One region of the Paenibacillus sp. FSL H3-0302 genome, then DNA from elsewhere that is predicted to be linked to it. Evidence: riboswitches for the same ligand, from Rfam matches in the RefSeq annotation. Region 1 holds a riboswitch; each other region holds the start of a gene.
The links. Region 1 has a riboswitch for cobalamin ahead of MHH50_RS03875 (S-layer homology domain-containing protein). Riboswitches for the same ligand answer to the same signal wherever they lie in the genome.
Positions count from the first base shown of each region.

Region 1 (5,497 bases):
TGTTCTGGGTAGGATCCTTAGGAGTCACTGTTGGAGATGGACTCACATTTGGATCAACGCCGGCTTCCGGATTAGCTCCCCCACCAGGAGCAGGAGTAGCACCAGGCTTAGGCGTTGGGGTTGGGCTTGTAGTTGGTATCGGTGCATTTAGATCCACACCCAAATTCGTAGTATAACGCCACTGAATTCTGTCCCCGGAACTTAGGTCATATGAAGATGCTCCATAATTAGGATATTTCCCATTCACATTATACATCCATCCACTGCCGCTGCCATGGTCAAATTCCCCATCACCAGCTATGGATTCAACATATACACTTCCAAAGTCACTGTTCCAGGAATCTCTATAGTCGATACCGCGGCTATCCAGCACTCTTTTTAGTACAGACCACACTGTGTCACCAGATTGTAGCTCTACCTGTACAGATGGAACAACATATCCCTTATTAATCGTAAGCTTATCCACGGACAGGATTACATATGGTTTCGATGGAGTGGTTCCGCCACCATTGTTGCCACCATTGTTGCCGCCATTTCCTTCACCATTTCCGCTACCATTACCGTTACCACCGTCGCCGCCAGGTGTTTGTACTGCACTGGAAGCATACGCAATGTAGTCAGTGAAGTGATTGGTTTTTACAATTAAGTCATTTCCACTATCATAGGCATACTCAGACTTACCGCTTGCAAAACCTAAGTCATCACTTGCAAATTTTTGAATGGCATGAGGGGTGCCATTTTGAATATAAGCAGCTTCTTTTCCTTTAAGGTCCTTAAAGGTTAACGTAATAAATTGACTAAATTCTACTCTTGCACTACCACCCATGGAAAATGCTTGAAGAATGTTATCAAGCTTCTTGTCCCCAGGAATAATCTGATTCACACTATCTTTTAGTGCAGATTCTGCACCGGTTAAAGCTGAAATCAGTTCAATCGTTGAGGCATCCCCACTCGTAACTTTTGCACCCTTAGGAATGACTACAGATACGTTACCTTTTATGGCCTCTATCTGAGGAAGGTCGCTGTTACTTGGTAAATTGACACTAACCTTTGATTGATTTTCTTCTGAAATAGCTACTGTGATTTCTTTGTTGCTATCTCCAGCGCTGATCGGAACGATATAATCATTAGCGTCATTTGGGATTTCAACTTTCGGGTTCTCCCCAGAAGGTAACGGAAGTTCTTTCGGACCCTCTGGTTGCCCAGGCCCCGGTTCTTCTGGTTGTTCCAGTTGCACATCATTCATATCAAAGAGACGGTTGCTATGATTGATCAGACGATCATAGGACACAAGAGCATACGTACCTTGGTCCGTCGCCATATTGTCCACTTTGCCTGTGAGGATATGCTTAAATCCACCCTCAGGTGCAGCAAAGCTAAGTAATGCATCAATAAGCGAATTTCCACTTTTAACAAATCTAGCGTCAGTGTGCGGATCTACGCCTACACCAGTTAAGGCTACAATTACCTGCGAGATACTCTCGCTGCTAGTGCTTCCCCAGCTTGTAAATCCGCCTTGATTGTTTTGGTTATCGGACAGCCATTGGATGGCCCGATCCACGGCAGCTTTTACATCATCACGGGTTGCATAATAAGGTGCAAGAGCTTGCATCGCCATCGCAGTCATATCGACATCGGCTTTGGTTACGCCTAATGCCCAGCCACCAGCTTCTGCTGTACCTTTTTTAACCTCTTTATCTAAAATATACTGAACTAGTTTTTCTCTTGTGGTCTGTTCTGTAACTCCATCAACTACAGGAATCTCATAGTTATGGCTATCTAGCGCAATCAGAGCAAAAATCGGACCATTATTGCCTTGCTTTTGGATATATTGATAATCAGCGAGTGCTTTTCTCAGATCATATCCCGCAACATTTGTGATATCTTTTCCGATAGAGGTAAGTCCTAATATTGCTCTGGAATTCTCTGTGCTTTTATTGGCGTCGAGTTTTCCATCCTCTTTAATGATTGATCCTATTTTCGTTGCTACATTGTTGTAATAAAGATCGTAATAACCGTTAGGTACTGTATAGTTCGCCCGGGCCAGAGAAAGGATTGACCATTCTCCACTGCCTGTTCCAAACGTTGGATTCTTTACAGTATTTAAAATATAAGCAAGGTTTTTATCTAACTGTTGTTTGACGGCAACTGTAGTTTCCAGTTTGTAAGTAACCTGATAAGTTACATTTGTTTTGTTTCCAGCTCCGTCAAGAGCCGTTACAGTAATTGCATTACTGCCTGAATTCAGAGTAGCTTTGTACTCCCCATTTGCAGGTGATAAAGTAACTCCATTCAGCTTCACTTCTGGAGTAATGTCACTATATACATTGTCTGTGACAGCTACTTTGAAGCTTATTTCTTTATTGGATACTTCCTGTTTATCTTGTATGCCACTTACTGTAATAACAGGGGGTTCTATGTCTAATGCATTATTAAGACCGACAAGCGCATGATCTACACTTATTTGAGAGCTTGCCATGTTTTCGAGCACGGAATAGGCTTCATAAACTGCCGATTGCACTACTGGTCTGTCCAAAATAGTTTCTTTATTAGGGGCACTGTTAATCTCGGCGATTTCCGCAGTTAAAGCATCCTTATTGGCAAGTTGAACTGGGATTTCCCCCCAGCCGCCAAGATCAGAACCATAGCCATAAGTGGTGAACTGAGTTCGAATGATGTCACCGTCTTGAGGCTTATAATCGGTCATCCCAAACGGAGGAAACACATTATTTACTGCATACATCCAACCCGACATGGAGGTGTAGTCAAACTGACTTAACCACTCGGGGTCTGCTTTAGTGCCGACTGTATTCCCATCGACTGAAATCATATCTAAAATATATTGTGGAATATTGACTTCGCTTCTGCCACTATCTTTAACTTCTGATAAATAAAAACCACTATCTATATTTCCTAAATATCTATAATTCCCATCACCTAGCGCACGTGTTATTAAAGATGCGCCATTATCGCCTTCATAAATCGGAACTTTAATAGGTTCCTTAATATACCCTTGGCCTAAGGTGAATTTCTCTACGGATACAGATACATACCCTTTAAGGGTAGAGCTTGCTCCATCTGCTTGAGCCGGGATTACACTTGTAGAGAATGTCGTAATAAATACAGCTACAATAAGTAACCACGCTAAAAACTTATTTTTCTTCATTTTTCCATAACCCTTCCCTTCATACCTATGATAAAAAACAGAATAAACTTTCTCATAACCACAAAAAAACCACTCAACATAAACGTCAAGAGGTTAAGATAGTGAACCACAATAATAGCTGGCAAACACTATTCAAGCACCTCTCTATCGATCGTAGAGTTTGATGGTGTAACAGAAAAAGGCAGATATTCTGGCTCAAGTATCATCACCCTTGCTGCCTTCCCAGTTTCCCAGTGGCATTTTGCAAGGACTCCTCTTTCACAGCGGCGGGACCGCGCGGGATTCACACCCGCTTTCCATTTAACCAATCTATGATTGTACTTCCGCAACATTCATAGTTGGCACCTATTTCTAATTTTAAATTTTCATGCTTCATCATAACTAATATATATGCTTTTGTCATGTTATATTTCTTTTTTGTATAACGGGCAGCTAGAGATAATCCTATTGAATAACCAATTTCTACGAGTAGGGTTATTCAAATAATTTCTTTATCCAACTGTGGGGCAAATTAATTTAAATCACTAATTCTTATATGAATTTACCACAAATTAGTAAGGTACTCGCTAAGTGTATTCTATGTTAGGGTATATTCAGAAAGCGTTTACAAAATAAAACTGGAGGTGTTTGTGTTCATCTAACCACCGAGTACAGCGTCAACGCCAGGTCCAAGCATCCTAAATTTATCTCACAAAGGAGAATTCAATGACTACGCGAATCCAGAAATCCTTCTTATCATTGACACTTGTCACCGCTCTTCTGCTCTCTCTGTTCTCATCCATGGCCGCAGCTGCAACTAAGGACGAGCAACAAGCTAAGGCAGCGCCAAAGAGTAAGATCCAATCCTATGTAGACGAAATGCAGCCCGGATGGAACCTTGGCAATACTTTAGATGCTACAGGTGAGGATGAAACCTCCTGGGGCAATCCACGTGTGACCCAAGAACTTATTAAAAAGATCGCCGCTCAAGGCTATAAAAGCATTCGGATTCCTGTGACCTGGGATACTCACATGGGTGCGGCACCAGACTATACCCTAGAAAAGGCCTACCTCGACCGTGTGGAAGAAGTTGTCGGCTGGGCACTGGACGCCAAGCTTTATGTCATGATTAATGTCCATCATGATTCCTGGCTATGGGTAAGCCATATGGAAGAAAAACACGATGAAACGCTGGCGCGTTATAATTCAGCCTGGACTCAAATTGCCGATCGCTTCAAGGACAAACCCGATAAGCTGATGTTCGAGAGCATAAATGAACCTCGATTCACCGATGGTGGAAGTACGGACGAAGCAAAAATGGAGCAAATGCTTACTGAACTCAATAACTCCTTCTATCAAATCGTGCGGAAATCCGGTGGAAAAAACGACCTTCGCCCACTTGTATTGCCTTCACTAGAGTCTTCACCTACGCAAACAAGAATGGATCATCTCTATAAGACGATTACGGCTCTGAACGATCCAAATATTATTGCGACCGTTCACTTCTATGGCTTCTGGCCTTTTAGTGTGAACATTGCCGGCTACACCACGTTTGAAAAAGATACAAAAAACGATATCACTCAAACTTTTGATAACGTTTACAATACATTTGTAGCTAAAGGCATCCCTGTCATCGTCGGCGAATTTGGTTTATTAGGTTTCGATAAAGACACGGGTGTGATTGAACAGGGCGAGAAGCTTAAATTCTTTGAGTATCTGACTTATTATTTGAAAGAAAAGAAAATGACTTCCATGCTCTGGGATAACGGACAGCATTTCAACCGTAAAACTTATAAGTGGTCTGATCCTGAACTCCACAATGTATTAATGTCTGGTCTGAAGGAGCGTTCCTCCAGCACCGAAAGCGATTTGGTCTACCTAAAAAAAGGTGCACAAATCAAAGATACCAAGGTTAAGCTAAACCTGAACGGCAATAAGCTAACCACCATTAGTGCCAACGGAAAGTATCTGACCAAAGGTAAAGATTACACCTTAAATGGTGAGGAGCTCACCATCAAAGCCAGCCAACTCAAAAAGCTCACAGCTTCCCAAAAATACGGTGAAAATGCCGTGCTGACTCTGAAATTCAACAAGGGTGTTGCGTGGAGACTTAAGGTGATTGTGTATGACACAGCTAAATTAAGCGATGCAAAAGGCACGACTGAATCCTTTGCCATTCCGACCACCTTTAATGGTAACCAGCTTGCCACAATGGAAGCTGTATATACCGCTGGTGGCAATGCAGGTCCGCAGGACTGGACTCCATTTAAGGAATTCGGCAATACCTTCTCACCTTCTTATAACACTAAAGAAATCAAGCTGCTTCCCGCGTTCTTTAAAGATGTTAAAGAC
Region 1 is NZ_CP150284.1:893,027-898,523, reverse strand. Features, by position in the region: gene MHH50_RS03875 (S-layer homology domain-containing protein) at 1-3,166, opposite strand, end outside; cobalamin riboswitch at 3,329-3,530, opposite strand; gene MHH50_RS03870 (cellulase family glycosylhydrolase) at 3,872-5,497, shown strand, end outside.

Region 2 (5,497 bases), 2.8 Mb from region 1:
AAGAATTAATAAACATAAGTAATGCAGACCCCATTTGCGCATTCTCATTCCTCCAAAAGTGTAGTGGTTATCCCTAGCATTGTAACGTTACGGAATGTCATGTTCTGTACAGATCTCTTCCGTCTCTCATTTCTATAACGCCCCAAAACTTGGAAGGTTGCACTGGAATATGGAATTTCGGTAAATTTCTTTTGGTTTTTCTTGTTGAATACACAAAAAGCCGCATTTCTGCGGCTCTTATTGGACATATTTTTGATGTGGGAAGGTGACCCGAAAGTTAAAGAACTCATTTGCTTACAAACTCATTATTTGGTACAATTACCACGTCTAACCTAGTAAAAAAAGCCAAATACCCTCTATTCATAATGAATGAGGGCGTGACACGGCTTTGTTGAGACAAGCTCCACCTTGCTGAACAGAGCCGTTCATTGAATGATACTATCAATTACTATAAGGGGAGGTGAACCCTCATGGCAAAAGACGTAGTTTGTGAAGTTAACTCCTGCACCCACTGGGCAGAAGAGAACAAATGCAGCGCTGAATCGATCTTCGTAGCTTTCCACAGCTCCCAAGAACCAAAACGCGCAGAAGAAACAGATTGCAAAACTTTCGAAAGTAAATAAGTAAATGCCTGAAGGGACCCTCCACGGTTCCTTCTTTTTCTTTTTCATTCTAACAAGATTGAGAATTATTATCAAGTAGCTGATTATAAAAAAATAAGTGAACTAAAAAGCCAGGGTAAATTACCCTGGCTCTAATTTATTTATGTCTATTTTGATGCAATAACCCCTGACTTTTCCCTCGCAATAGCAGCAGCGCTTACCATGTTACGTAGTGCATCCTCTGTCTCCTGCCAGCCACGTGTTTTCAGACCGCAATCCGGATTAATCCAGAACTGTTCAGGGTCCAGCACCCGCAGCGCACGATCGATATTCGCCGTCATTTCTTCTACAGCCGGAACCCTCGGACTATGGATGTCATACACTCCAAGACCAATTCCTTTATCATAGGCCTGCTCCTCAAAGCTGATAATCAGCTCCCCATGGCTACGTGAAGTCTCAATGGAGATTACATCAGCATCCATAGCCGATATGGAATCGATCATGTCATTGAATTCGCTATAGCACATATGCGTATGAATTTGTGTCGTAGCCTTCACATGGTTCGTAGCAACGCGGAACGACTTCACTGCCCAGTTCAGGTAATGCTCACGGTCTTCTGCCTTAAGCGGAAGTCCTTCACGTATAGCCGGCTCATCCACTTGAATCATTTCGATGCCTGCATCTTCTAGCGCTTTTACTTCATGGCGAAGGGCAAGAGCAATTTGATTGGCTACCTCTTCCCGGCTGAGATCATCACGTACAAATGACCAATTGAGGATAGTTACAGGACCCGTCAACATTCCTTTAACCGGAAGCTTCGTCAACGATTGTGCATAGACACTTTCTTTAACAGTCATAGGCTGTATAAATGCAACATCCGCGTAGATCACCGGTGGCTTAACGCAACGGGAACCGTAGGATTGAACCCAGCCATTACTAGTAAACAAGTATCCGTCCAGCTTTTCTCCGAAAAACTCCACCATATCTGTACGCTCGAACTCACCGTGGACCAGAACATCCAGACCTAGCTTTTCTTGGAAGGTAATTGCATCCGCGATCTGCTCACGAACAAATCCATCATAACGCTCCTGATTCCAGACCCCTTTACGCCATTTCAATCTCGCCTGACGCACTTCTACTGTCTGTGGGAAGCTACCAATTGTAGTGGTTGGCAGAAGTGGAAGCTGCCATTTCTCTTGCTGCACCTTTAAGCGTTCAGCAAAAGGCAAACTGCGTTGGTCAGGCAAAGCTGCAAGTGCAAGCACTTGCTCCGCCACATCCTTACGGCCACGCTCAGGTAGTGCGCGGAATGCTGCAATAGCTTCACGACTAGCGGCCAGCGCTGCTTTAGAAGCTTCTCCTTTATCTGCGAGGGCTGCTCCGAGCAGACTAAGCTCTGCAAGCTTCTCATCGGCAAAAGCTAACGCATTCTTAACTGTCGCCTTCAGCTTCACCTCACCTTGAACGGTGACTGGGACATGCAGCAGACTGCAAGAAGGCTGAAGAATAAGACGATCAAGCGGCACATGAACACTGAGCTTTTCTACCAGTTGCAGCTTAGCGTCTAAATCGGAACGCCAGATGTTCCGTCCATCAATAATTCCGGCACCCAGCCATTTGTCCTTCGGCCAGCCAAGACGTTCGATAGAAGCCAGATTTGCTCCACCATCGTGCACAAAGTCAAGACCCAAGCCTTGAACAGGCAACTCTAGCAGTGCTTCCAACGGTTCAGCAGCTTCAAAATACGTCTGTAAAATAATATTCAAGCCCGGCACGGAGCCGGCAATTTCTGTGTATATCGAGTTAAGCAGTGTTAATTCTTCTTTACTTATGCCTGTAACAATCGCTGGCTCATCGATTTGTACCCAGCTTACCCCTTCTTGCTTCAGTTCCTGTAGCAGTTGAACATAGACTGGAACAAAACGTGCAGCAATCTTGGCGATATCTGCCGCTGCGTAACCTTTGGACAGCTTAAGGAAGGTATACAGACCTAAAAGTACCGGTTTACCTTCAATCCCTGCCTGCGATTTAGCAAAACGATAAGCCGCTAGAGGTTTATTTTCAGTCAGGCGTGGTGTTTGTGTGCCGATCTCTGGAACGATATAGTGATAGTTCGTATTGAACCATTTGGTCATCTCACAGGCAGTAGCCTCAGCATTACCACGGGCCATTGCAAAATAAAGATCAAGCCCGATGTCGCCGCCATCATACGTGTACCGTGGAGGTACAATTCCAAACATAACAGCCGTATCCAACACATGGTCATAAAAAGTAAAATCATTTACCGGAATAAGCTCAATTCCTGCCTCTTGCTGGGTCTTCAAATGCTGCAGCTGAATTGCTGCCATTTCGGAGCGGAATTGCTCCTCATTTATTTTCCCCTGCCAGTAGGCTTCCAGTGACTTTTTCCACTCGCGGTTCTTTCCGATTCTCGGATATCCAAGATTGCTTACTTTTACTTTATTCGTCATCTCGATACACTCCCTCTTCCATCTCTTATTTCAAACTCCAAAGCTACTTGCTTTCCTATAAAAAAGAGCGCCCTTCCCTAAAAAAGTCAAAGGGAAAGACGCCCATGATATACCCATGGTTAACGTCTAACACCTCCCTATCTTCCGTAGGTGAAGCAGTGCTGTTGAAACAGGCAGGTCTCCTGGCTAGCGGCGTCAACATCTTGAGCAGTCTTCCCAGCAGTAGTAAATTGCCAGTGACCTCTGTTGCTCGAGATTCTTCCGTTACAGTGGCGGGACCGCATCGGCTTCGAACCGAATTTCCCTATTAAGCCTACCGAATTACTATTTTCCGGTCAGCACCTGTCTCCGATATCATTCATCATTTGAGTGTCTTAATCTGATGTCATCATACGTGAAAGCCCCAGCAATCTGCAATAGATTACTGGGGCTTCTGTTATATCGATTCCTTATAACGGACTTAGAAAAATACGAAATATACTACAGCAGCAAGAATTATACGGTATATAGCAAACGGTAAGAGCTTGATACGATTGATCAGTTTTAAGAAGAAACGCATCGATAACAGCGCAAATAGGAAGGCACTAATAAAGCCTGCAATAAAAAACGGCAACGCGTCCATGGTGAAATATTGCCAGTTTTTCATCAGTGACAACAGACTGGCACCTGCCATGATGGGTACTGCCATAATAAACGTAAAATCAGCAGCGGCACGATGGCTCATCCCGAGGAGTACTCCACCAGAAATCGTCGAGCCCGAGCGTGAAAATCCAGGCCATAACGAAAAACACTGTACAAGACCTACACCAAGTGCCTGTTTGTATGTAATCTGATCTACACTCTCAGTTCTGATCTTCTTCGGCCCAAACAGATCGGCAATAATCATTAATATAGCCCCAATCACTAGACCAATTAACACTGTTGAGGTAGAGAATAAATGCTCATCAATATAATCATTAAACAGAACACCTAACACACCTGCAGGCACTAACCCTACCAGAACCTGAGTCAGCTTGAGATGCCCGCCCTGCTCCAACTGCGGTAGCTCCTCTGTTACAGGATCCAACTGCTTACGGCTGAAACGCTTTAAGCCTAACAAATCAATGAACCGATTTCTAAAGATCACAACAACCGCTAATATTGAACCCAGTTGAATAACTACTTTGAAGGTATTTGCCGTATATTGTCCAAATAACTCCTGTGATTTCAGCCACATATCATCAACAATAATCATATGACCCGTGGAGGATACTGGAGCAAATTCGGTTAAACCTTCAACAAGCCCCAAAATAATGGCTTTAATAATCGTTAATAGCTCCATGTGTTTCCCTCCTTTTTAATAGTCATTTCTATTATCAGTCCACTACCCGCTTAGCCCTCAGTGTTCATTCTCCGGCTGCGTTTGCGGAAGTACAGAAACCCAAGAATAACTAATCCGCCAGCAATTAGTACATAGACTACATTGGAGTACACGTCCATGTACATAGCAATGTCTTCCCAGGATTCTCCTAAAGCCGCGCCAATAAGCACAAGCAGCAAATTCCATCCCAATGTGCCAATCGTTGTGAAGATCATAAATACTCCAAATTTCATGCCCGACATTCCCGCCGGAATCGAAATCAGACTGCGGACCAGCGGAACCATCCGACAAAACAATACAGTCCAGTAGCCATATTTATCAAACCAGGCGTCAGCCTTGTGGATATCTTTTTTACTGACCCTAATTAGGCTACCCCAGCGTTCAACCAGTTTCTCTAACCGGCTCACATCCAATAATCGGCCAATATAATAGAGAATTACTGCACCCAGTAGTGAACCAGCCGTGGCAGCAATGATTACACCAGGGATCGTCAAGCTCGTCGTAGTCGTCATAAATCCTCCAAAGGGCAGGATCACTTCTGAAGGAATTGGTGGAAATATATTTTCAAAGGCCAGCATCAGAAAAATACCGAAGTAACCAAACTGCTCCATAAAATCTGTAATCCATGCTTGCATCTTGTTACCCCCATTTCTCATATCAAGTTCTTCTTCAGGTTGCGTAAATAGCGGCTGCGAATAAAAAAGAAGTATAGTCCTTGAACAGCCAAATATCCGAGTAACACCGCGCCTGTCTCCGTTGCGATAGATAAGTAGAACAACCGTTGAAGCGCAATAAAGGCAAACACACTGTGTAAAATAGCTATTCCGACCGGCACAAAAAACAACAAAGACAGCTGAATCGTAACTATTCGATTGAGTTCTTTATCCGTAAGTCCCATCTTGGACAAAGTGGAATATTGATTGCGATCATGATCAAGATCGGTATATAACCGGAAGTAAAGAAAGCTGCCTGCCGCGATAAAAAAGACAGTACCCACCAGCAAGGAAGCAAAAAGCATTGTGTTATACAATGTTTTCTGAAGCTCAAACAGCGTGCCGCTGATC
Region 2 is NZ_CP150284.1:4,957,971-4,963,467, forward strand. Features, by position in the region: gene MHH50_RS22075 (DUF4349 domain-containing protein) at 1-42, opposite strand, end outside; gene MHH50_RS22080 (DUF1540 domain-containing protein) at 471-623, shown strand; gene metE (5-methyltetrahydropteroyltriglutamate--homocysteine S-methyltransferase) at 770-3,073, opposite strand; cobalamin riboswitch at 3,228-3,434, opposite strand; gene MHH50_RS22090 (undecaprenyl-diphosphate phosphatase) at 3,534-4,394, opposite strand; gene MHH50_RS22095 (DedA family protein) at 4,445-5,068, opposite strand; gene MHH50_RS22100 (FtsX-like permease family protein) at 5,086-5,497, opposite strand, start outside.
Region 2: linked by a shared signal. The riboswitch ahead of metE (5-methyltetrahydropteroyltriglutamate--homocysteine S-methyltransferase) and the one ahead of MHH50_RS03875 (S-layer homology domain-containing protein) in region 1 are both predicted to bind cobalamin.

Region 3 (5,497 bases), 350 kb from region 1:
CACCCCAACCAAGAATAGGGGGGCTTTTTTTGGCAAAACACAAAATATTAAGTATAATGTTATTGTCGAAACGCTAAGGCGTCTGTACAGGATGGCTACCTGGCACTGATGATGGCAGGCCAAGCGCTTTATAAAGTTTTCTTTATGTGTATTTATACTTTAGGAGCGTGGTTATCTATGAAAATTAATATTACCGCACATTTTAACATTGATATTACTTTATCTCTTCATCTGTTAGCCGTAGCCAGTCTTGCTTATGAACTCAGTTCACTGACGAGCTCGTGAAATTCGAGCGAAAAGTATCTGTACTAAGACACCTTGTGGTGTCTTTTTTATTTTTATAGTAATTACCATCTAACCGATCTGCCCCCGCAAGAGAAAAGCAGCTTATGCTGCACCTCCGCCACATCCTTCATTCTGATTGCTGTCAGCTTGCGACACGCCTTCCATCTGCTCGACAGTGACCACTAGTCATACCGTTTTCATTAGCGATTTCGCGCCATGTCTTATCTTCCTTGATACGTTTCTCCAGAAGAACAGGGAACGGCAGGGGCTGTCCATCATATTCGACTTCAGGAAAGATTAGGCCATTCATCAATAAATATCACCCTGGATACTTATTCACATGTTCTCCCCAACTTGCAGGAAGCAGTGCCCCGATGTATCGGAGATTCTATTCTAGGAACCCGAAAAGAAGTGGAGAAAATTGACGAGACACCCACTTTACTCGGATAAAGGGTAGAAGAATGGAAGAAGTCAGGGGGATTTAACGAAAAATGGCACGGTCCCGGAATCCCGGAAAACCGCGCCATTGCGCCATTCTTAGATATGCTGGTGAAGGGAATTGAACCCCCGGCCTACGCATTACGAGTGCGTTGCTCTACCCCTGAGCTACACCAGCTTAACGCTGTTTTTCTGTCAAACAAAAAATATTATACAACTTTCAGCCAGAAACGCAAGCCTATTTCTCCCTGTTTTCCGCCCTCCTAAACTGCTAATCCACCTGTAGCTTACGCTCCACAGACTCTAACTTTCCACGGCTAGTAGAGGGTTTATCGCGGCGGTCGTCTATTTTAAGTGAAGTAGAGACACGTTCTGCACCTGCGGCAAAAGGAGACTCATGCAAAGCTTCTACCGCGGCAAAAATGCGTTGCAGAGGCCCTTCGATGATCGTACCCATAGACGTAAGTTCATAAGTAATCCCTTCTACTGTCTTCAGCACCCGCTGCATATCCGCAACATAGCTGCTAAGACTGGTACTGCCTGTTCCAATTGGAATAACTGTAACTTCAGCGATAGGCATGAGAATACCTCCTCGAAATTTTATAGTAGCTGTCTCCTTCCATTGTAACAATTCCACCGCTCTGTCACAAACTAAGCAAGATTATCCTCCCTTATCTCTTCTATTTCTTCTGATTACTCCAAAATATGACTTTGGGCTAAGAGTATTTTCTCATGAGCAAATTCTAGGGTCATCTGCACTATATTTATGGACTCTTTGTGGCATCTTTTCGGACAATTTATGAATCATTTCGCATCTCCCTGTGGATCAATTGTGGATTACTTATGGACAGCCTGTGGATCATTTGTGGAGTACTTTTGAAGAACCCGCTCCCCGCGCGGGTTTTCTAAAAAACTGTTTACAAACACAACATCTTGGGTTATTTTTATCTAACGACAACAAAATATAGTGGAGACAGGCGCTTTGATCCTTAACCGGATTTAGAGCTTAATAGGGAAGCGCGGTGAGAATCCGCTGCGGTCCCGCCACTGTAACCGGATGGCCTTCTTAAGCTTCTGGGAAGCTTGAGAATCCACATCTCCCGGCAAATGCCACTGAGGGTTAGGAACACCCTTGGGAAGGCGCCGAGAGATCCCACGGAAGCCAGGAGACCTACCTGTTTCGACGACACCAACTATTGATGCCTGCGAGGAACAGGGATGGTGTCCGCATGCGGTCATCTACGTAGAGACCTCTGCAAATATCCGTGTGGATATTTACATAACGCATCGGGCATTTTCTGCCATCCTCGGGTAGGGGATGCTTTTTTTATGTAATCTGAACAAATATACGACTGCTTATAGCAGTCCAACTTCTTATGGATATATGGATTTGATGATAGATGTTTTTCTTTTATACTGAGAGGAGAGCTGTACAATGACGTTGTTGGAGAGACAATTTAATGGAGTAGAAAATGCACGGGAAGTTCTTTTAGAAGAGCTCATTGATTTAGGCCGGGATATTATCGACAGTCGGGATATGGACCTATTGCGCGAGAATGCCAATTTGAATGGAGAGAGTTTCTCCGGTAAAATGAGCAAGTTCGGCAGTGAATATTCAAAATGGTACGCCCGCAATTTTACGATGCCGCCACAGCTAGTGCAGGCTATTGATGACAATGTCGTCTATGTGCATGATCTGGATCAATACGCGATTGGAACGACGAACTGTATTTTTATCCCGTTTGATAAACTTCTCCGTGAAGGTTTCAATACCGGCAACGGCAGCGTTCGTCCTCCGAACTCAATAATGACAGCTATGTCTCTGGTAGCGATTATTTTCCAATCCCAGCAAAATGCTCAATATGGTGGTGTATCCGCCAATAAACTCGATTACGATCTGGCACCTTATGTAACCAAATCCTTCGCCAAGCTGTTCCGCAAGGGTCTGGATTATTTTGAAGAAGGACAAGCTGACGAATCTTTGGGCGAGATTACGATGAGCCGGACCGATCTGGCGGAGTCATATCCAAGAGCGTTCCGTTTTGCACTAAAGGAAACCGAAATCGAAACCCTGCAAGCGGCTGAAAGTATGGTACATAATCTGAATACCATGTCCAGCCGATCCGGTGGACAAATACCGTTTACCAGCATCAACTACGGTACTTGTACTTCACCAGAAGGTCAGCTTGTGATCAGTTCTCTGCTAACCGCAACTATGAACGGACTTGGCAGCGGAGAAACACCAGTGTTCCCGATTCAAATCTTCAAATGCAAGCAAGGAATCAATCAACAGCAAGGCGATCCTAACTATGAACTGTTCCTAAAAGCAGCTGAATGTTCTGCGCGCAGACTATATCCAAACTTCGCTAATCTGGACGCTCCGCTCAACTTGCAGTATTATGATTCAAGTGATCCTGATACGGAGTTCGCTACAATGGGCTGCCGAACCCGAGTGCTCGGTGACCGTTTTGGGCGTAATCATTGCTCTGGGAAGGGCAACCTTTCCTTTAATACACTAAATCTGGTTCGGCTAGGTCTGGCACACGGCACAGTAACAGGCAGACGTACCGTCGCAGACGAAGCTGGCTTCTATGAAGATCTAAATCATTATATGGATATTGCGCTGGAAGGACTTCTCCATCGCTTCCACATCCAAACCGCACAAAAAGCTAAAGCTTCCGATTTCATGATGCGAGAAGGCGTTTGGGAAGGCGGCGAACATCTTGCACCCGATGACACTGTAGGCGATCTGCTGAAGCATGGCAGTCTGTCTCTTGGCTTCATCGGTATGGCGGAATGTATGAAAGCTATGTACGGCAAACACCATGGCGAGGATATGGAAGTTCATGCCAAGGCGCTGGCTATCGTGCGTCATATGCGGGACTATTGCGATCGGAAAAGTGAGGAACTGGATCTTAACATCACCCTGTTCGCTACTCCAGCAGAAGGTTTGTCCGGTAAATTCACCAAAGTTGACCGCAAGGTACTGGGTTCCATTCCGGGCGTAACCGACCGTGAATATTATACGAACTCTTTTCACATCCCTGTATACTTCGATCTGGGTGCTGCTCAGAAGATCAGCTTGGAAGCTCCTTTCCATGAATACTGCAATGCCGGGGCTATTTCTTATGTCGAATTAAACGGCAATGCCCGCAACAACCCATCGGCTTTTATCAAAATCATTAAATATGCGCTCGAACAACAGGTCAGTTATTTCAGCATTAACCATCCGATTGACCGCTGCTCCAGCTGTGGATACGAAGGCGTAATTGGGACAAACTGTCCTTCCTGCAACGCAAATGAGAATGATGTGCACATCCGCCGTTTGCGCAGAGTTACAGGTTATTTAACCGGCGACTATCAGACCCGCTTTAATGCCGCCAAACAAGCTGAAGTTCGGGATCGCGTTAAGCATCTATGAATATTTGCGGTTACTATCCGGAGTCGATTAACGAGGGAGAGGGCATGCGGGCCGTCCTCTTTCTCAGCGGCTGCCGCCATCGTTGCCCGGGATGTTTTAATCCCGAGACATGGAACTTTAAATATGGAGAAGTCTTCACCTTAGAACGACAACATGAAATCATTGCAGAAATCGCCGCTAACCCTTTGCTGGATGGTCTGACACTGGCAGGCGGCGATCCTTTTTTCTCAGCAGAAGAGTTGCTGGGGTTCATTCATGAGCTTCGCACTGTACTGCCAGGGTTCTCAATCTGGATTTACAGTGGTTATACGTACGAAGAACTTACAGCCCTTCCCGGTACGCCGGAGTGGAATCTACTTAAACAGTGTCAGGTGTTAATAGATGGAAGATTTGTAGAAGAACTGAAAGATACTACGCTTCTCTACCGGGGAAGCTCCAACCAACGCATTATCGACATTCCGGCCAGCATGAACGGCTCGGAGGTCTTTCTGTGGCAGCCTGCTGCGCTATAATATATCAATTTTTGATATTGAAAATTAATTTGAAATAAGAAGGGATAAACTAACCATGCCGCAATTCGTAGTAAAACCGGATAATCGCCAACTGGCTTTTGATGAGAACCGTCTCTCCGTCTACGCTGACCGTATTCTGGAAGGTCTCGATCAACTAAATAAAGAAACTTTGCTGCGTGGAGTGAATTCCAAACTGCGTCGTGACTCGGTAAGCGGAGAAGAAATCAGCAACGCCTTCACCATGAGCGCTCTAGAGCTTGTAACAAAAGAAGAGCCTAACTGGAAGTTCGCAGCTGCCCGCGCCCTTCTGACTACCCTTTATAAAAAAGCTGCCGTTCATCGCCGCTACAAAGCTTATCCAGAAGAGCCTTACGGTGAATTGTATCCACTAATTACGGATCTCGTGAAAAAAGGAATCTATCGCGAAGAACTTCTAAGTCATTACACCAAAGAACAAATTATCGAACTAGGCGGGTGTATCGATTATACACGCGACCTTTTGTTTGACTATATCGGTCTGCTTACGCTATCCGACCGTTATTTGGCGCATGATTTTGACGGCCGTGTAATGGAGCTTCCACAAGAACGTTATATGATTATTGCTATGTACCTGATGCACCGTGAGCCAGCTGAAAAACGTCTTGAGCTTGTAAAAGAAGCTTATTGGGCTATGAGCAACATCTATATGACTGCTGCTACACCTACAATGTCCAATGCCGGCAAAAAGGTCGCTGGACAACTATCCAGCTGTTTTATTGATACTGTAGACGATTCCCTAGAGGGTATCTTTGACTCCAATACAGACGTAGCACGTCTTAGCAAAATGGGCGGCGGCATCGGC
Region 3 is NZ_CP150284.1:545,241-550,737, reverse strand. Features, by position in the region: gene MHH50_RS02425 (hypothetical protein) at 428-595, opposite strand; tRNA gene MHH50_RS02420 (tRNA-Thr) at 830-901, opposite strand; gene MHH50_RS02415 (MTH1187 family thiamine-binding protein) at 995-1,303, opposite strand; cobalamin riboswitch at 1,682-1,917, shown strand; gene MHH50_RS02410 (anaerobic ribonucleoside triphosphate reductase) at 2,159-4,144, shown strand; gene nrdG (anaerobic ribonucleoside-triphosphate reductase activating protein) at 4,141-4,656, shown strand; gene MHH50_RS02400 (ribonucleoside-diphosphate reductase subunit alpha) at 4,712-5,497, shown strand, end outside.
Region 3: linked by a shared signal. The riboswitch ahead of MHH50_RS02410 (anaerobic ribonucleoside triphosphate reductase) and the one ahead of MHH50_RS03875 (S-layer homology domain-containing protein) in region 1 are both predicted to bind cobalamin.

Region 4 (5,497 bases), 170 kb from region 1:
CGCTCATCTCTTCCGATGAAGCTGACAGCAGTTCTGCACTCTCTGCAATCCCTTGCATCATCTTCCGCAAGCCCTGCAGCATATTGTTAAATGAACTGTTAATTTGGCCGATCTCATCCTTGGCGGTGTACGTTGCTACCACGGTCAAATCTCCATCTTCTGCCCGCTTCATTAGTCCTTGCAGTTCTTTAAGCGGTTTTGTTATCAGGCGAATGATTGCAATACTAATCAAGATACAAATCACCCAAGCGAAAGTAATCATTATGGTATTGTTTACACGCATGCTTTTAGCGGTTGCCATGGAACCTGAATTGTGTTCATCAGCATCTTTAAGCAAAGAATCACTAATTCCTTTAAGCAGGTTGATCATTTTTTCACGGGATTCGTTAAATTCGCCTGAAAATACTTTATAGGCCTCTTGATTATGATTACTATCAGCAATCTTTATAATGTTATCCCGCTGTGCACGATAATCTGGCAAAAAGGACTCATACTCTTTGATTTTACTTACAATAGCAGGATCATTATACTGAATCGCTTTCACCTTGTTCATAAGTTCATTATTATCTTGAACCTTCACTTGGATACTCTCAGAAAGTTCTTTGTTTTTGCTGGCATCAACGCTAATCAAACGCTCCAAAAGATAGGATTCAATAGCCCTATTATTCGTACGCATCTGCCCTACGTAAGAAACAGGCAATAAATTTTCATTATATGTCTCATTTGTCTTTTCGGCCATTTTGTTCATTGTGATGATGCCTATGCCCCCTACAGCATTCACCATAATTACTGCGAATACCAAAAGCAGCCCTATTTTGTATTTCACTTTCAAATTTTTCATCTACACTCCGCCTTCACATTATCTTATGATCTATCTATTTTTATCGGTCGGAAGGGCTAAGAGTTTGATGATTTTTAAAATATTGTGTCGAATAAAAGTATATATTGTCATAAAACGACTTTCCTCAAATAAAAAAAGGCGGGCACCCGATCCGCTATTACTCCGAATCCATGTGTGCCCGCCTAATCAAACTTCCTCTTCCTTATTCTCCAGAGGTATAGTACCAGTACAAAGTATCACCGTTCTGCAAAATATAACTGTCTGCACTGATGCTTGGATCCGCATCCCGGTTCGTTTTATACTTCCATCCGCTGCTTGGGCCTCCATCAAATTCAGCCAACCCGTCAATAGATTTCACGTAGATGCTTCCAGCGTTGCCGGATGATACTACCTTAGTCCCTAATTGACTGACTAGTAAGCTATAAGCCGTTTCGCCCTCTTTTAGAGCTACTGTTGTACTGGCTAGGATGGTTCCTCTCCGGCTATCTCCAATCACTGAGAGGGTAGCGGTAGCTTTTGCTGGAGCAATAACAGACGATCCGACAGTCAGAGACTGAGTATAACGCGCTACGCTCGGTACGCTATCTTTAGCATAACCGGTAACAGTTATTGTATAGCTATTTGCTGGGAGACCCCCATCAACAATAGCCACACCTTGTTCATTCGTGATTACCTTCTTATCACCAATCGAAACCTGCACACCTGCAGCTGGTGAGGTAACCGGATCAGAAGTGAAGCTTTCCTGATCCCACACCCACTTTTTCTGTGAAACCTTTACAGTAAAAGCTTCATTAGCTTTTGGCTGTGATGGGGTAAGCACCACAGCATCTACAACCTGTGTATTTTCTCCTGCATAATAGACAAGCACACGATCGGATTCCTGTAGTTCGAACGCATCCATACCCACACTTGGATATATCCACTCCCCGCCGCGTGATACCACGAAGCTCCACCATCCGTCGTAAGTACCTTGCGAAACTCCATGGATACCTGATACAAAGTTGCCATAAGACGATTTGGTGATATCCACTTTAAAATCATCGGTAGACCCTAGTTGTTGCAACGCTTCAAGGGCATTGGAGGCTTTCAAAGTCCCCTCACTAATCAACCCTTCCGGGCCTTCAACGGTTAGCGAAGCTGTTACATTCTTAGAAATCACTTTTAGAGCTTTTGTATATTTAGCAATCGTTGGGGCTTTGCCTTCACGGTAGCCAGTTACAGTCAGTGTATAGTCACCTGCGGGCATATTTCCTGAGAATACGGCCTCACCTTTAGTATTCGTCGTTACCGTCTGAGCTCCAATTTGGACCTGAACACCCGCAGCTTTTGCAGTTACAGGAGAGGAAGTGTTCGTAGCAGCGTCCCATTTCCACGTCTTACTAGTTACAGTGACGGTAAAGGAATCGCCCTCTTTAAGATTTGCTTTGGAAAGCGTAACGGAATCCACAAGCTTAGTGTCATCTCCGGCATAATAAATCAGTACCTGATCTGAATCTTTAAGTACAAAATCACTCATGCCTACATCGGGATTAATCCATTTTCCGTCACGTGATACAACGTACATCCATCCGTCATAACCACCAAAGCTTCCAGCAGCAATACTTCCGATGCCAGTCACATAACTGCCCGAAGGATTTGTGATCGGCAAGTTCGTTTGAAGCGCCAGCTTCTCTAACGCTCCAAGTGCGTTGCCAGCATAGGCGTACCCTTGTGCCAACGTGGCCTGTGGTCCCTCAATCGTTACTGGAGCGTAGATGAGTGAGCTCTGAATGGAGGATTTGGAAAAATCGTATAGCTTACTGTTGCTTCCTTTATATAGCAAATTATAGGCAACCAGCGCCTGAAGCCCTTGCTCTGTCGCCAGAATATTACTGCTTCCACCACGGCTATGGGTGAAGCTACCATCAGCTAGACGATAGCTAAGCAGGTTCTCCATTAGATCCACTTTGTTTTTGGTGTATTCTAATCCACTAGGATCAACTCCGAAGGAGGTGAGTCCAAGGATTGCTTGTGCGCTACTTTCAGCACTGTCACCGTAACCCCCATGGCTATCTTGAGCTGTAGATAACCAAGCTACGGCTTGTAGCCCTGCTAAGTAGGCTTCGGGATTATTTTTATGTGCCGCCAGAGCCGTCAAGGTTATCGCTGTCATATCAGGCTCACTTGCACCTGAGGTTAGTGCAAAGCCCCCATCCGGATTCTGTTTGGAGAGAATCTCCGTAAGGAGCTTATCCGCCGTCCATTTCGCGTCACTTGGGATATTATATTTACCAGAATCCAGCGCAAGTAAAGCATATACCGGATTATTAAGCGTCTGTTCACTGAGCTTGCTATTATTATAGATTTTCTCAATCAGATTATAGCCAGGAGTCGTTCCGTTACCAGCAAAGCTAGTAGGATCTGCACCAATCGCTCTCACTGCGAGCACGATTCGAGCATAATCGGTTACATTGGTGAAATCGCCAGCTGCATCCTTTACTTTTTTCTCAAGCTCTGAAAGGTAACTAGCCGGCAGCTTGTACCCTGCTTGCGCTAATCCAATGGCTTGCCAATCCGATTGCACGCCACCTTTCAAGAGATATTCCGCAGCCGCATAAGTCGCATCCGCAACATTAATCCGCTCCGCGGCAGTTGCCTCCAGACCGGCGCCAGCGCCCGCTTCTGCAAATATTTGTCCCGCCGGAGCAAGAGATGTTCCTAGAATTGAAATGACCATGAATAAGGCCAGCCCAAGTGCTACAAACTTGGAAGACATGATTTTCTTCATTGTTTAACCTCTTTCTGTATAAGAATGGGTACTGCCGGGAATAAGACGCATAACATAAAGACCGCCCCTTTGGAGGGCGGTCAGGGAAGATTACAAATTGAGGCTGCGGCGCTTGCTTCCTGCCAACAGTCCATCTGTATATGTTCCACATTCTTACCCCACGAAGAATAGAAACGCTCACGAAAAAGGCAGGTCTCCTGGCTAATGCTTCATCGCTGTTCTTCACCTTCCCACCCTACCTTCGGGGCAGTGGCTTATAGAAGAAACGCTCCGCACATACAGTGGCGGGACCGCGCCGGACTCTTGCACCGGACTTCCCTTTTAAGCAGACGACTAGATTGATAGAGTCTGCACCTTTTCCAGTATGTAGTATCTTATTTTGACATCCATAATCATATCTATTAATACATAGCATGTCTATAGAAAAGCTTAGTATGGGCAGCAAAAAAATGAACAGCAATACGCCACCTTCCGGTAGTTATTGCTGTTCAGAAAGCTTGTTATTCGACTGTTCCATCCGGACTTGCAGTCGGGGAGGGTTCAGCACTTGAATCAGAAGCTGGTGGAATATTAGGATCGGGATCTACGATCAATGTAAATCTTCCGGCTTTGATCATACTTTTCTCTAGAATTGTCGCTCCAGACTCCAATGTAACCTCAACCTGATAGGAAGGTTGTTCACCTTCAGTCACAGCTGTTGCGGAAGGTAACCCAGTGCTGTTCTCAGTATCAGAGGAAGGCGTAGTGGACGGAGAAGCATCAGCTACAGCGTTAGTAGAGTCTGCACCTTCTGCTGTTCCTCCAGTAGTGCCAGCGGCATCTGACTCGTCAGCAGCGTTTCCCTCATCCGTCCCATCCGTTGACGGCACTGGACAAGTCCCATTTGTAGCAGCGACCTTAAAGCTTTTATCTATCTTTGTAGACGAAGACATTAAACTAACCTCAGTCGGTTTAAACTGCACACAGTCATCTGCACTTGCGAAGGTGAACACCAATATGCTGCTCCCCTTATCTCCTTCGACGCTCTGATCCTTCAAGTATACTGAAGCCGGAGGCAGCATATTGCCTGCACTCTGAACAGGGGTCGGCTCAGGGCTTGTCCCCGGCAGAGCCGTCTTCGTATCATCCGGACGCAGCATACTGAATACGATAATTGCAATAATCACCAGAATACCCGTAATGGAGCCGGAGATTAAGAGTCGAAATCGGCTGCGGCTGATCCAGCGCGCCAGCGGGGAAGCCAGTTGGGAGCGGGCTTCATTGTACACATTTTGCAGAGCAGGCCGAGCTGCCGCGACATAGTTCTTTCGGAATTCCCGATTCTTGAACGCTTCACGATCACTGCTCAGGAAATACTTCAGAATCGCCTTACGGTAACCCGGTTGCAGCTTTTTATTCGAAACCGTAAATAAAGGATTGCCTTGCGACCAAGCAAAAAACCGATAGATGATTTCTTTGTCGGAACCGGCTTTACGCTTTAACAGCTCCAGAAGCGCATCGTAATCCAGCGGACCCCCTTCACGCTGAGTTGTATAGTAAAAGGCTAGCGGAAGCCGTTCAAAGGGTTCCAGAACACGCGCCTCTTTTAGCAAACGACGACCCAGTAGCTGCACATCGTCTAGTTCCTGCGGAGACAATCCTGTAAAAATCTCCTCATTCGGCTTCTCTTCACCAAACCAGCGGTAAGCGGCACGCAGCGCATTCTCTTTCTGCTTGCTAATCCTATCCAGTGGCGGCTGCCAATCGACAACATTACCATACCGTAAAAAAACTACCTCCAGAAGCTCCTCCTGCGTCATATCAGAAAGCGATAAGCGGTTCAGTAAGAATCTATCTGCTGAAGCAGCAAGATCCTGCATTAGGGAGAGTGCCTTAGGAGCAACTCCTGT
Region 4 is NZ_CP150284.1:1,061,888-1,067,384, reverse strand. Features, by position in the region: gene MHH50_RS04545 (methyl-accepting chemotaxis protein) at 1-841, opposite strand, end outside; gene MHH50_RS04540 (DUF4430 domain-containing protein) at 1,044-3,608, opposite strand; cobalamin riboswitch at 3,778-3,981, opposite strand; gene MHH50_RS04535 (hypothetical protein) at 4,109-5,497, opposite strand, start outside.
Region 4: linked by a shared signal. The riboswitch ahead of MHH50_RS04540 (DUF4430 domain-containing protein) and the one ahead of MHH50_RS03875 (S-layer homology domain-containing protein) in region 1 are both predicted to bind cobalamin.